DNA from 2 places in the Pseudoalteromonas sp. S1727 genome. Region 1 is predicted to be linked to the other one. Evidence: predicted binding sites of a transcription regulator. Region 1 holds the regulator's gene; the other holds the start of a gene.
The links. Region 1 encodes LexA, which represses DNA repair genes until DNA is damaged. Its sites were predicted from a motif close to TACTGTATNNNNATACAGTA; they were not measured.

Region 1 (7,790 bases):
GAGGAAGCCGCACTATACGCGCATAGTAAAAATAATCACGGTGGCTGGTCAGGCACACGTCAGTTTATCATTGCGAAGAAACAAGCAGAATCAGAGTTAGTAACCAGTTTTACGTTAGTACCGGTTGATGGTAAAGCGGTAATAACCCATAAGCCAGGGCAGTATTTAGGCATTAAAGTGAAGCCCACTTATGCGCAGTATAGTGAGATACGTCAATACTCTATTTCTCAGCAAAGTAATGGTGAAAATTACCGCATTAGCGTGAAAAAAGAGTTAGTGCCAGCAGCGGGGATTGTATCTAATTACTTGCATTCACTTGATGAGGGCAGTGTGGTGGAGCTTTATCCACCGGCTGGTGACTTCTTTTTGCGGGCAAATAATAAACCTGTGGTACTAATTTCTGCGGGCGTTGGTCAAACACCGATGCTGGCAATGCTACAAACATTATTAAGTGATACATCGAATCAAGCGGTCACTTATTTACATGCGTGTGAAAATACCCAGCAACATTCATTTAGTCAATTTCTTGTGGAGCAAGCCGCGGCGCATACTCGGTTAAATCACTACACTTGGTTTAATCAAGGTGGCGAGGAGGCAGAATTTACTGGGTTGATGAATGTCAGCGCTGTTGCTAAGCAGCTACCGCTAGGAGAAGGGGATTTCTATATCTGTGGCCCAACGGGGTTTATGGCGGCAATTAAACAGCAGTTACTCGCGCTTGATGTTGATGCGGCACGTATCCATTACGAAGTGTTTGGCCCACATCAAGATATTTGATTAATCAAAACTTCAAGGCGCTAATAGCGCCTTTCTCTTAGAGTGCTTTATTGCTTTGTTGTGCTGCTAAAGCTTGATTTTGCCAAGTATTAAACAACTTTTGCTGTTTGTCGGATATTTTTAAACCATAGGTTTTTTGCATATAAAAGTAGGCATCTGCGATGCGCTTTCGTGCATAAAATGGTGGCTCTACTACTCTTTGTTTAAAGTCGACTTTTACTTGGCAGCGACCATATTGATTGGCATCCCCGGTGATCATGCCAAAGCGATAATTAGAGCGGTCGGCGTTTATCTCGCCAATTGCCGGTGCGAGGTTATTTATATCTGCTTCCATTTTACGAAATTGAGCACTGGTTTTAATACAATTTTTTCGGCCGCCATTTTGCCAACATTGTAGCTGGTGACCAAATTCCCACGCTGGAACAATGTGCTCCCATTCAATACGAGTAGCACGTGCATTTGGTTTACCTGAGCGAGTGACTGCGTTGCGAGGCACATAGCCACATGCAGTTGGATCGGGTACTAGTTTTTTGCCTTGGCGTTTTATATCACAACCACAGTAAAGGCTAGTGGCGTTTTCTGGTAAGGTTTTTATAAGGTGTTTTTTGGCACTTGCAAAGCGAGTAAATTGTTCAGCGTAGAGGTTAAAACTAAGGCAAGCCAAAACTAGCGCAAGCAGAAAATGCGACATATCCAATCACTTTAGTGAACTACAGGAAGCACTATTTTAGAGTGATCATTCAAATAGGTAAATCAGGTGAACGGAGTATGTTGATTAAAATACAATGATAAATAGCGCGAGGAAAATTGAAATACCTCGCGCTTATGTTTAACGAGTGCGGCGGCGCAAGCGGATATTTTGCAATAATAAAATAATACCAGTTATACAAAATAATACACTGGTGGCTGAAAAGCTGATCAGTAGAGGGTTGTTAAAGTCTTCACGCTCATCATAATCCATAATATGCAGCATCCAGAAAAAATCAAAGATTCGCCAAATTGTGCTGCGAACGGTAATAACTTTGCCACTATCTGCGTGTAAATATAATGTGGTACTGAAACTGTCGTCAAAAGTGACTTGCCAAATATTCTTTTTATAACCTACTTCTCTTGGGCCGGTTGATAGCTTAACTGCTTGGCTGGCTTGCGCATCTATTAGTAGATGCGCTTTCGCATTGGCGATAATTTGTGATTGTGTTGGAGCAACAAAAGGGCGCCCAGTAAGTCCATTAAAGCTGTAATCACCACTTTGGCCATGCACTGTAATGATTGGTGTTGTTAAAAAGTGCTCATAAGTTATTTGCTGTGGTCGAAGTACTTGGGACACAATGTTATCTAGCGATGCAGGGTAATCAGCTTGAGTAAATGGGTTATCTAATTGACGTGCAGCTAAGTGCTTTCCGTGTACTTTCTCAAGAGGGATGGCGCTCATCACTAAACCACCAAGCAACCATGCAAAAATTTGTAATGCCAATAAGTAACCTAACCATTTGTGGAGTTTGCGCGCATGTTTAAAAATGCGTTTATTCATTACTTCAGCCTGTTTGTTATTATTAGTGCGCTATTGTATAAATTATAGTGAGTTTGCCAATGTGGCAAATTGTCGCAGATAATAAAATCCACTGTTGATTTGGTATAAATGTAAAATTGGGTTAAAGTTTGCGTTGTTATTAACGCAGGGTAAAAATGAAACAATGTCGGAAATTCAATTTTTAAATGTAGATCTAGAGCTGGAATCAAAGCAAGATATTAGTTTGCTAGTTGCTGACTTAAAAAAGAGTGCTGTGGTTTTGCATTATGATAAAGATGAGTACCGTCAACTTGCACGTATTGAGTCTAAAGAAGATGTTACCTCGCCAGATAAAGCAATTAACCATTTATGTGAGTTGATTGAGTCGTGCTCGCGTAATGCATTAAAACAGTGGTTATCATGCTCAAGACGTACCTTTGATATTGGCTTTGAATCAGGCACTTCGCCAAAATGTTTTAATCAAGCGCTCAGTGCCGATACATTATTGCGTATCTCTGCGATTGGTGCAGGAATTGAAATTACGATTTATCCGCTGGCAAGCTAGCCTTTACGCACTACAACTGCTGCGGTCATTCTTGATACGCAGCATAATTCGCCACGACTATTGGTGATTTTTACTTCCCATACCGATGTTCGTTTGCCTAAATGCAGCGGTTTTGCAATTGCCGTTAATGTGCCATTACGCGATGCTTTTAAGTGATTAGCGTTGATCTCTTGGCCAACACAATAAAACTTCGTAAAATCAACTACAAAGTTTGCAGCGTAGCTAGCTACGGTTTCTGCAAGCACCACATTTGCTCCGCCATGTACCATGCCCATAGGATTGTGATGAGCTGGAATTGCAGGCATTGTAGCGGCTAAATAATCATCGCCAATTTCACTAATTTCAATCCCCATAGTTTTCATTAACGTGCCTTGGCCATTAATGCCTTCATCTAATGCTTTGCACTGCGCTAGGGTGATCGGTTGATACCAAATACTCATAAATCTGCCTCATTAAATTAGTGAGTTTTCAGTCTACACTTTTAAACATTTTTCTACAGTTAAGATCATAAAAATAGTTAAAATGTACCTTTATTGTGTATTTGTTAATAGGTTTAAAGCATGAAGTTAGGAGGACTTGGACTCGGTGCATTATTGTGTGTAAATGTGCTTACTCAGGCGCCAGCTATAGCTGCTACACAGCATCAGCTTGATTTGGGTGTTACCGACCTCGCCGGTTTTGATGAGTCATTTTTAGGAGCGCGTTATCGTTATTTTGCTGAAGATCTAGAGCCTCTAACTGGGCCATATGATCTTAAAGCCGACTTAAATAGAGTCAATAACTATGCTTTTGGTGGGTTTTCGAACGGTGATTTTAGTTATTTAAATACAGATGCAGCAGTGTATGGCCCCGAGGGGTTAGTTATGCAGGGCAGTCTGCAAAGAATCTCCGATGATAACAAGGATTGGCAAGATACAGCTTACTTAGTCAGTGCTGCACTTGGCAAGCAGATGAATGAGCAGCTACAACTTGGTTTTAACGCTTATTACAGTCGTGTTGAAAGCAATTGGCGGCAAGAGGTTAAGAATGTTGCAGTAGAGTGGACATATGCGCCCTATGTACGCTGGACAGATATCAATAAAAATCAAGGTTGGGATTTAGAATTAAAACAATTAGCAGGGCGTTATAAATATGTACGAGGTAAAGCTGTTTACTATGTTAATCAGGCTTGGTCAGTGGGGTTAATTGCTAATATACGCAATGAAAAGCATCTTAGTGACAACTATGAGTTACAAACACACTATTGGTTTAATCAGCATATAGCATTAAAGTTTGGCCTTGGCTCGGCGTTAGATTCTGAGAGTGATTTAAATAGCGTAAGCTTATTATTAACGGCGCGTTTATAGTCAATTTATATTTGCGATTTTCAGATAACTGTATATACTCACAGTTAAATGTACTGTATGGAAAACCAGTTGTATGCGCCCATTAACGAATCGCCAAGCTCAAATTCTCGAACTTATTAAAGTATTTATTAAAGATACCGGTATGCCGCCAACCCGTGCTGAGATTGCGCAAACGTTAGGCTTTAAAAGCGCCAATGCAGCTGAAGAGCATCTAAAAGCACTGGCTAAAAAAGGTGTTATAAAAATGAAGCCCGGCGCTAGCCGTGGTATTCAATTAGTTGAGGAAGATGAGCCTGAGCAGCTAGGTTTGCCGCTGATTGGCCGCGTCGCTGCTGGTGAGCCAATTTTGGCAGAGCAGCATGTTGAGAGTCACTGCCAAGTTGACCCATTATTATTTAAACCTGCTGCCGACTTTTTATTACGAGTGCAAGGCATGAGTATGAAAGACATTGGTATTATGGATGGTGATTTACTGGCAGTACATAGCACTCAAGTTGCTGAAAATGGCCAAGTGGTCGTTGCTCGTGTTGATGATGATGTAACAGTGAAGCGCCTTGAAAAAGCAGGTAAAAAAGTTTTCTTACATGCTGAAAATGATGAATTTGCACCAATTGAAGTGGATTTGGAGCATGAATCTTTCAATATTGAAGGGCTGGCAGTTGGCGTGATCCGTAACGCTGACTGGATGTAAACCTATTGCGCACCAAATTGGTGAAGTTTGGTGCTTTGAATTTTTTTTACTTCTTTAGTGGTTAAATTTAATACTTAGCTACGCTTCCCAAGCCCTTGCCAGCTCTACTTTAGGTTACTTTTTGGCTACTGCTACATCCCCTCCATTAGAAAATAACGCGCTGATTTTTAGTTGTTATTTATGCACCAAAAGAGAAATTTATTGCCCCTAAAACTTGCTAATTGTTCGTTTTTTAACTAATTGGTTAATACACTGTGTTAACAACTGTCTTTAAAAGTTGCGAGTTTCTGTAGTAAAAGCACTTTCTGAAGCAGGTTTGATCACCAGTTACAATAAAAAAATAACGAATTGGCGTGAAATAAAGTAGTGCCGCCTTTTCGCTTTGCGTCTTGCAATAGCATCAAAAGGAGCCGTCACATGGGTAAACTGAGCGCTACCTTGTGGCTTATATTACTTATGCTTCCGCAGCAATTGTTGGCGAATAGCCAATTTAATATGCGCGAAGGTGTAACCGATATAAGTAATAATGTTTATCAACTACACATGACTATATTTATAATTTGTTGTGTGATTGGGGTGATTGTATTTGCCGTTATGTTTTGGGCGTTAATACATCATCGTAAATCAAAAGGGGCTATTCCAGCCCAATTCCATGAAAGTACTAAAGTTGAAATACTTTGGACTGCTATTCCATTTGTTATTCTCATCGCGATGGCTGTGCCTGCGACTAAAACGTTGATTGCGATGGAGGATGCAAGTAAAGCTGATTTAACGATTAAAATTACAGGGTCACAATGGAAATGGCATTATGAGTACATGGGCGAAGGTGTTGCTTTTTACTCTATCCTATCAACTCCACAAGAACAAATAACCAATCAAGCGGATAAAACTAACACCTACCTTCTAGAGGTAGACAAACCTTTAGTCTTGCCAATCAATAAAAAAATACGCTTTTTGATGACCTCCGATGATGTGATCCACTCGTGGTGGGTCCCTGATTTTGCGGTTAAAAAAGATGCCAACCCGGGTTTTATCAATGAAACGTGGACGAAAATAAATGAACAGGGCATTTATCGCGGGCAATGCGCTGAGTTGTGCGGCAAAGACCACGGTTTTATGCCCGTGGTGGTGGAAGCTAAATCTGAGCAAGAATTTGCGACATGGCTGGCTGATGCTAAACAAGCTAAGCAAAAAGCAGCTGCTGCGGATGCGGCATTACTCGATCAAACATTACCTAAAGAAGAGTTAATGACGTTGGGTGAACAAGTTTACATGGCCAGTTGTGCAGCATGCCATCAACCAACAGGTATGGGGCTGCCAGGAGTGTTTCCTGCGCTGAAAGGCAATCCGGTGGTGCTTGGTGATATTAAAGATCATATTGATGTCGTACTACATGGCCGCCCAGGTACTGCGATGCAAGCATTTGCTAAGCAATTATCAATTAAGCAATTAGCGGCGGTTATTACTTACAAACGTAATGCGTGGGGTAATGATACCGGCGATGTTATTCAACCGAGTCAGATCCAAGCTGAGCTTGATGCAACATCGGAGGCTAAATAATGAGTAGCGTAACACAGCAACATGATAATACAGCTGCAGATCATGATGATGGCCATCATCACCCTGCTAAAGGGTTTAAGCGCTGGCTATTTACTACCAATCACAAAGATATTGGTAGCTTATATTTAATTTTCTCGCTCACCATGTTTTTAATTGGTGGCGCAATGGCAATGGTGATCCGAGCTGAATTATTTCAGCCAGGGTTGCAGTTAGTCGAACCACATTTTTTTAATCAGATGACCACAGTACATGGTTTGATTATGGTGTTTGGTGCGGTTATGCCAGCCTTTACAGGGCTTGCAAACTGGATGGTGCCACTGATGATTGGCGCACCAGATATGGCCTTGCCGCGCATGAATAACTGGAGTTTTTGGATCCTACCATTCGCGTTTTTAATTCTATTGGCGTCATTGTTTATGCCTGGTGGCGGACCTGCATTTGGTTGGACATTTTATGCACCGCTTTCAACCACCTACAGTAATGATAACACTGCGTTATTTGTGTTTGCTGTGCATATTATGGGGATCAGCTCAATTATGGGCGCAATAAATGTCATAGTGACCATAGTGAATATGCGTGCTCCAGGCATGACATGGATGAAACTTCCGTTGTTTGTCTGGACTTGGCTAATCACCGCATTTTTATTAATTGCAGTAATGCCAGTATTGGCAGGTGCGGTGACTATGGTACTCACTGATAAGTATTTTGCTACGAGCTTTTTTGATGCAGCGGGCGGTGGCGACCCTGTGATGTTTCAACACATCTTCTGGTTCTTTGGTCATCCTGAAGTGTACATCATGATTTTGCCTGCCTTTGGTATTATATCGACCATAGTGCCTACCTTTTCACGCAAGAAGCTATTTGGCTATGCTTCTATGGTTTATGCCACCTCCTCGATTGCTTTACTGAGCTTTATTGTATGGGCGCATCATATGTTTACCACAGGGATGCCCGTCGCCGCTGAATTGTTTTTTATGTATGCAACTATGCTGATATCAGTGCCAACGGGGGTAAAAGTATTTAATTGGGTAGCCACTATGTGGCGTGGTTCGATTAGTTTTGAAGTGCCGATGTTGTTCAGTATCGCATTTATCGTGTTGTTTACGATAGGTGGCTTTTCAGGCTTGATGTTAGCGATTACCCCTGCTGATTTTCAGTATCACGATACTTACTTTGTAGTAGCGCATTTTCACTATGTATTAGTCACTGGCGCGGTATTCTCAATTATGGCGGGGGCTTATTATTGGCTACCTAAATGGACGGGCAACATGTTTAATACCACCTTGGCGAAGTGGCATTTTTGGCTGTCGTTAGTGAGTGTGAATGTATTGTTTTTCCCTA
Region 2 (7,790 bases), on a different contig from region 1:
AACACTTTCTATGGTAACTGACCGAATAGGGCAAAGCATTGCGCAAAAAAGCAGTGCCTTTATTGCTGCTGATCGTGTGTTGGCAAGTAATCATGTGCTACCCGATGAGTATTTAACGAAAGCCAGCGAGTATAATTTGCAAACCGCGCAGTTAACTTACTTTGATACTATGTTATTTGCTAATGATGAAATGCAATTAAGCTCAGTGAAGGCAGTATCGGAGCATTACCCCCTAAAAGGTGAGCTTAAAGTCAAAAGTAGTTTAACTGGTGAGATAGAAGTTGCTACGCAGGGACCATCGGTGGGTAATGTGTGGTTCAGTGAATCGGTATTTTATGCGTTAAATGTAAAAGTGGGTGATACCGTTGAGCTAGGGGCTGCACAATTTAATATCGAAAAAGTGCTAGTTGAAGAGCCGGATGCGCCATTTAATATTTTTTCGAGCAGTCGTCGTGTGTTGTTAAACAATCAAGACGTAGAAAAAACTGAAGTTATTCAACCTGGCAGCCGTGTTTTTTACCGTCAATTGTACAGCGGCGATGAAGGTGATATTAGCGACTTTTATGGGTGGCTAAAGCCACAAATAAAAGAAAACCAGCAATGGTATGGAGTAAAAGACAGACAATCGCCTATTGCTAATAGCTTAAACCGCGCTGAAAGTTTTTTATTACTCGCGGGGTTATTAGGGATTATTTTAGCGGCAGTGGCCATTGCGGTGTCGGCTAAACGTTATTGTGAGCGCCAATATGACCCTGTTGCGATGATGAAAACGCTCGGCGGTAGCCGCGCGATGATCCGCAAAATCTACTTACTGCACTTATCTTTAGTGTGTGGTTTATCGGTGATCCTTGGTTTAGCAATTGGTTATGGCTTACAAGAAATTGCCACTGGCTATTTGGCAAAATCAATGAATAACACTTTGCCTGCGGCGGGTTTAAAACCTTGGTTTGTCGCGATCAGCACCGGTGTAATATGTGCCGTGATGTTTTCAATCAAACCGTTATTAGACTTATTTGATATTCCACCGCTTAGAGTATTACGCCGTAACTTGGGCGATAAGTTGTTAGTGAGTAAAGTGCATTTAGGCATGTCGGCTGTGACGGTATTTTTACTTATGTGGCTATTTAGTAATAACTTAAAAATCACCGCTATTTTATTTGTATCAACGTTGATTTTAATCGCTATCTTATTTTTGCTCTCGCGGTTGATCTTCGGTGGTGGTCGTAAGTTAGGCCTGCGTCCAGGTAGTAGCTGGTCACTTGCGATTGCCTCTATTCAAAAACGTGCCAATGCCAATGCGGTGCAGTTGATCAGTTTTTCACTTGCTATAAAACTGCTGTTATTTTTAGTGGTACTTAAAAACGATATGATCGCGGATTGGCAGTCGCAACTACCTAGCGACGCGCCAAATGCCTTTTTGGTTAATATCACTGAAACAGAATTACCAGATGTTAATGCGTTTTTAGAACAAAAGAACATTCAGGTGTCTGACTTTTATCCAACTGTGCGAGGGCGTGTAAACGCAGTGAATGGCGAACTGGTTGCCCGTGAAGTGTCATTACAAGATAACGAAAAGAAAGACGAAGAAGCCCGCTCAGGTATAGGTCGCGAGCTTAATCTTACTTGGCTTGAGCAAGCGCCTGCACAAAATGAGATCATTGATGGTAAGTGGTTTGCTGATAACGCGACCGCGGAGGCGTCAATAGAAGAGTCTATGCTTGAGCGCTTAGATGTAAAACTTGGTGATACCTTGACCTTTTTAATCGGTGCACAGTCGTTTGATGCCAAAATTACCAGTGTTCGTAAAGTGAATTGGGCAACACTAAAGCCTAACTTCTTTATTATTTTAAGTCCTGATGTTTTAGCGGATTTTCCGGCAACCTATATTTCATCGGTACGAATTAATGCCGAGCAAAAACGCGACTTTAGTCAATTATTACGTAGTTACCCAACCATCAACGCCATCGACGTAGATAGTTTTGTCACTCAAATACGCTCAACTATTTCGCAAGTATCCCTAGCAATTGGTTTTGTATTGGCGATTGTGGTGTTGTGCGGCGGCTTAGTATTGATCTCACAAGTACAAGCAAGCTTGGGTGAGCGGATGCAAGAAATTGTTATATTGCGTACCTTAGGGGCAAAAGGACGGTTAATAAAAAATGCGACCTTGTATGAATTTTTATTACTCGGCAGCGCGGCAGGCTTCGTAGCTGCGTTGGTTAGCGATGTTGCCTTATTAATCGTGCAACGTGAGATGTTCGATTTAGCCGGTAAGCTGCACCCACATATTTGGTTAATTGGGCCAATAGTAGGGGGCATGTTTGTAGCATCTCTAGGTTACTTCATGATAGCCCGAACCATGCGTAAAAATACTCAAGGTTTGCTGCGCTCTTTAGCCTAACAGGTTAGCAATTGAACAAGCCCGTTTTTACGGGCTTTTTTGCACTGGTAATTTATACAGTGCTCTGGCATTATTACTGCAATTAATTATTTATACTGATTGGGCACGTATTGGCTATTATTTTAGGGATTGATCCTGGCTCACGTTTAACCGGTTATGGGGTAATTGCCCATCAAGGGGCTAAATTTACTTATTTAGGTAGTGGCTGTATTAAATTGGCTGATCATGATTTTCCCATTCGATTAAAAATGATTTACCAAGGTGTTAGTCAACTGATTGAGCAATTTTCGCCGGATCACTTCGCTATCGAAAAAGTGTTTATGGCGCATAACCCAGATTCAGCATTAAAACTGGGGCAAGCCCGTGGTGCGGCAATAGTAGGCGCAGCTATCGCAGAACTGCCCGTTTTTGAGTATTCTGCGCGGCAAATAAAACAAGCCGTAGTGGGTAATGGTGGTGCCGATAAAAGCCAAGTACAGCACATGGTTAAAAATATTTTAAAATTGCCCAGTACCCCGCAAGCAGACGCCGCCGATGCATTGGCAATTGCAATATGCCATGCTCATTCAGATCAAAATTTAATAAAACTAGCGGGCAGTGCCAGTAAAACCGTTAGAGGACGATTAAGGAAATAACATGATAGGTCGCTTAAATGGCATTTTAGTCGAAAAACAACCGCCAGAAATCTTACTTGAAGTAAGTGGAGTGGGTTATGAAGTAAATATGCCAATGACCTGCTTTTATGATCTGCCTAATATTGGCGAGCAGGCCATTGTATATACGCATTTTGTAGTGAGAGAAGACGCACAATTATTGTTTGGTTTTAATAATAAAACTGAACGCGCATTATTTAGAGAGTTATTAAAAGCGAACGGCGTAGGGCCTAAACTCGGTTTAGCGATTTTGTCTGGTATGTCTGCTAAACAATTTGTGAACTGCGTGAATAATGAAGATGCCACAAGCTTAGTTAAGCTCCCTGGAGTTGGCAAAAAAACCGCTGAGCGCTTAGTACTGGAAATGAAAGATCGATTGAAAGATTGGGGTAATGACTTATTCACGCCATTTAGTGATAATGCGGTGATAGAGCCTGCTGCCGATACGTTGATCGCAAATAATGCGGCAGATGACGCGGTTTCGGCCTTAGTGTCGTTGGGTTATAAATTGGCGCAAGCACAAAAAACAGTAAAATCAGTAGCCAAACCTGATATGTCTACAGAGGTTCTTATTAAAGAATCTTTAAAATCAATGTTGTGAGTAAACCATGATTGAAGCGGATCGTTTAATTGATGCGACAGAACAAAGTAATGAAGATGTTGTTGATCGCGCTATACGGCCAAAACTATTAGCCGATTACACAGGTCAGCCCCATGTTAAACAGCAAATGGAAATATTTATAGAGGCGGCTCGAACCCGTGGTGAAGCACTCGATCATTTATTAATATTTGGCCCTCCAGGGTTAGGTAAAACCACCTTGGCGAATATTGTTGCGAACGAGCTGAATGTCAGTATTAAAACCACATCAGGCCCGGTACTTGAAAAAGCAGGGGACTTAGCCGCGCTACTTACCAATCTTGAAGAAGGTGATGTACTGTTTATAGATGAAATACACAGACTTAGTCCTCAAGTTGAAGAGATTTTATATCCTGCCATGGAAGATTACCAACTTGATTTAATGATTGGTGAAGGCCCTGCAGCACGGTCAATCAAGCTTGATTTACCTGCCTTTACACTCATTGGCGCCACTACGCGGGCAGGCTCGTTAACATCACCGCTGAGAGATCGCTTTGGTATTGTGCAGCGCTTAGAATTTTATTCTGTTGCTGATCTCTCAACCATAGTAGGGCGTTCAGCACATTATTTAAATTTACAAATGTGTGATGATGGCGCAGCTGAAATAGCGAAACGCTCTCGTGGCACTCCGCGTATTGCAAATCGATTATTGCGTCGAGTACGTGATTACACGCAAGTAAAATCAGATGGAACTGTTAATGCTGAAGTAGCAGAGCAGGCGCTGAACATGATTGATGTTGATAAAAGTGGTTTTGACTACATGGATCGTAAATACTTGCTTGCCATCATAGAAAAATTTATGGGTGGCCCTGTAGGCTTAGATAACTTAGCAGCCGCCATCGGTGAAGAAAAAGAAACCATCGAAGATGTGATTGAACCATACTTGATCCAGCAAGGTTTCATACAGCGAACTCCACGCGGGCGGATTGTGTCTGATAACGCTTACCATCACTTTGGCTTATTAGCAAAGCAACAGTAAATCTCACTTCCAGTGGTTATACGCGCATGTATAGCCACCTATAGTTGTCTTTTTAACCGCTTAGCCTATGTACATAGGTATTTAGTTGTTGTAACAAATATAATTCACATGCTGTTAAGTTTGTAAACGATATTGTATCCCACATAGCGCGGCGCTTAGCTTTTATTTAGGGCAAAAAAAAGCCCGCATAAAGATGCGGGCAAACAACAAGTTGAAGGAAGTAATCTAGGGAACACAGCTTAAACTCATCAAGTTTTATCAAGAGGACTTTAAGCTTAGCAATACGAAAAATCAGATTCATATTGCAAAGAACTGGGCTTCATGAAGTATTCATTACTGCGCTAGCTCGGTATGGGGGAATAATACGCAATAGTTGTTTTTTGTTCAAACTAGAAAAATTTAATTTTCAGATAAAAAAAACTAATAGCTAGACTTTTTTGTTTTCTTTATTTGTGTTCATAAAATTCACAGAAAGTTATTAGTTTGTTGAATTTATGAAACTTTATTTGGTTGGTTGGTTTTTAAACGGATTAGTTAAACTGTCCTGTTTTAAACTTTAAATGGTGCTTTTGCGTGGTTATGCACACATAGTGAATAAACGCAGTGTTTTATAGAGTTTTTGTTGATAAATACGCACCGTGCCAGAATATTTATCTAGGTCGTTGGAAATAGAGCTTGAATTGCGTTGGCTGATTTAGCTAAATAAAAAGTTGCAGACCTGCTTTTCAACGTTTTTTGTTGCTAATTCACAGCAATAGCGTTGTCAGTAACGAGCTGAATAGATACACTAGTTGCAACTTTAGGCCAACCTGTTGGTCTGATAGCTAGCGTATAAAGAAATGGTATTTTTACAAGAAATCTTATTAGGAGTTTAATGTGGGTTCAGGGCTTAATTTTTTAGATTTAATTCTAGAAGCAAGTTTTCTTGTGCAGTTGGTAATGTTGGCACTCGTTGCAATGTCAGTCATGTCATGGGCAATAATTTTTCAACGTAAGAAAGCTATTTCTGATGCGTTAACACAAGCAAAACGTTTTGAACAAAAGTTTTGGTCTGGCATCGATTTAAGTAAACTTTACAACGAAATATCGTCACGCAGTGGTAATTCAAGTGGTATAGAAGCATTGTTTATTGCTGGCTTTAAAGAATTTGCACGTCATAAAAAAACATCGTTTCAAAGTGCCAGTATTGTAATGGAAGGTACACACCGCTCAATGCGTGTGGCTTTATCTCGTGAAATTGAAAAACTAGAATCAAGCTTATCGTTTTTGGCAACGGTTGGCTCTATTAGCCCTTATATTGGTTTATTTGGTACTGTGTGGGGCATAATGAATGCCTTTATCGCGCTGGGTGAAGTTAAGCAAGCAACCTTACAGATGGTAGCACCAGGCATTGCCGAGGCGTTGATAGCTACAGCAATGGGTCTATTTGCAGCAATCCCAGCTGTAATTGCCTATAACCGCTTTGCTAACAAAGTTGAAAAACTTGAATCTCACTACATTAACTTTATGGAAGAGTTCGCGAATATTTTACACCGTCAAGCAGCTACACAAATAGAGGCAAAAGCGAATGTATCAGCGTAAGAAACGTCGTCCTGTTGCAGAGATAAACGTAGTTCCTTATATAGATGTAATGTTGGTATTATTGATCATCTTTATGGCAACAGCGCCTTTGATCACTCACGGTGTTAAAGTTGATTTACCAAAAATGGAAGAATCAGATTTAGTTGATACTAAAGATACACCGCCAATTATTGCCTCTATTGATTCGCAAGGTAAGTACTATGTAAGCATTGGTACTGATCCTGAGGAGCCAATGGAAGCTTTAGATGTCGCTGCAGTGATCAAATTACAATTAATGAAAAATCCAGAAACGCCAGTAATGATCAAAGGATCAGGCAAAGTATCGTACCAAGAGGTATTGTTACTAATGGACTTTTTGAAAAACGCAGGCGTACCTTCGGTAGGTTTAATGACTGAATCATTTGAAGGGAATAAAAAATAGTATGGGTGCTTCAGTAGTAAAGTCAGTGTTGTTGCACCTTGCGATTATAGGCGTGCTAATTGGCACTGCAAATTTTCATACTTCAGCACCTTCAGTAATGGAAGTAACATTAAATACTGCCATGCCTGAGGCTGAGAACGCGGTGTCAGCGGTGACTGTTGACCAAAAAATGGTTGAGCAAAAGATTGCTGAGTTAAAACGTCAAGAAGATGATAAAAAACGTGCTGAAGATAAACGTATTCGTGATTTAGAGCGCCGTGCATCGGATGCTCGTAAGCAACGTGAAGCAGAAGATAGACGAATTAAAAAATTAGAGCAAGAGCGTCGCGCGAAAGAGAAAGAAACCGCACAAGCACAAGCGCAGGCGAAAAAAGCCCGCGAAATTGAGCAAAAAGAACGTGAAAAAGCACAGCAAGCTGAAAAGCAAAAAGAGCAAGCTGAACTCGCTGCGAAAGCGGCTGCTGAAAAACGCAAAGCTGAAGAAGAAGCACTTAAAAAGGCGGAAGCAGAGCGCAAGCGTCAAGAGCAAGAAGCTAAAGAGCGTGCAGAAGCTGCTGAAGCCGCGCGTCAAAAAGCATTACAAGAACAAATGTTGCAAGAACAGCTAGCGTCAGAGCAAGCTGCACGTAATAAAGTTCGTCAACAACAAGTTGGCACTGAGGTTGATAAATACAAAGCATTAATAATGGCGCGGATCCAGCAAAACTTATTAATCGATGAAAAAATGAAAAATCAACAATGTCGTGTCAATATACGTCTAGGCTTTAATGGCTTGGTAACGCAGGTTAAATCATTAGGCGGTGATAAGTTAGTATGTGAAGCGGCGCTTAGAGCGGTGCGTATGGCTGATACGCTGCCAGTTTCTAAAGATAAAGATGTGTTTGAGCAATTAAAAAATATTAACTTAACAATTAAGCCACAATTTTAAAGGAATGGTATGTTCAACAAGTTGAAAACAGTTTGTTTAATTTTCGTTTTAGGCTTTGCTGGTGTTGCCAATGCAGCACTTGAAATAGTCATCACAGAGGGTATTGATGGAGCACGGCCTATTGCTATTGTGCCATTTAAATACAAGGGTGTTGGGCCAATTCCGCAAAAGCTCAGCACTGTAATTGCTG

Region 2: ruvC (crossover junction endodeoxyribonuclease RuvC) is a predicted target of LexA. The motif match lies at 2,444-2,463, and genes of this name have one in related genera.

Annotation. Positions count from the first base shown of each region.
Region 1 is NZ_PNDT01000025.1:49,530-57,319, reverse strand. Features, by position in the region: gene hmpA (NO-inducible flavohemoprotein) at 1-777, shown strand, start outside; gene CWB85_RS08095 (endonuclease) at 815-1,468, opposite strand; gene CWB85_RS08090 (hypothetical protein) at 1,607-2,308, opposite strand; gene CWB85_RS08085 (hypothetical protein) at 2,472-2,852, shown strand; gene CWB85_RS08080 (PaaI family thioesterase) at 2,849-3,292, opposite strand; gene CWB85_RS08075 (hypothetical protein) at 3,413-4,198, shown strand; gene lexA (transcriptional repressor LexA) at 4,272-4,889, shown strand; gene coxB (cytochrome c oxidase subunit II) at 5,307-6,449, shown strand; gene ctaD (cytochrome c oxidase subunit I) at 6,449-7,790, shown strand, end outside.
Region 2 is NZ_PNDT01000121.1:2,022-9,811, forward strand. Features, by position in the region: gene CWB85_RS20070 (ABC transporter permease) at 1-2,401, shown strand, start outside; gene ruvC (crossover junction endodeoxyribonuclease RuvC) at 2,512-3,036, shown strand; gene ruvA (Holliday junction branch migration protein RuvA) at 3,038-3,655, shown strand; gene ruvB (Holliday junction branch migration DNA helicase RuvB) at 3,663-4,670, shown strand; gene tolQ (protein TolQ) at 5,547-6,251, shown strand; gene tolR (protein TolR) at 6,238-6,672, shown strand; gene tolA (cell envelope integrity protein TolA) at 6,674-7,600, shown strand; gene tolB (Tol-Pal system beta propeller repeat protein TolB) at 7,610-7,790, shown strand, end outside.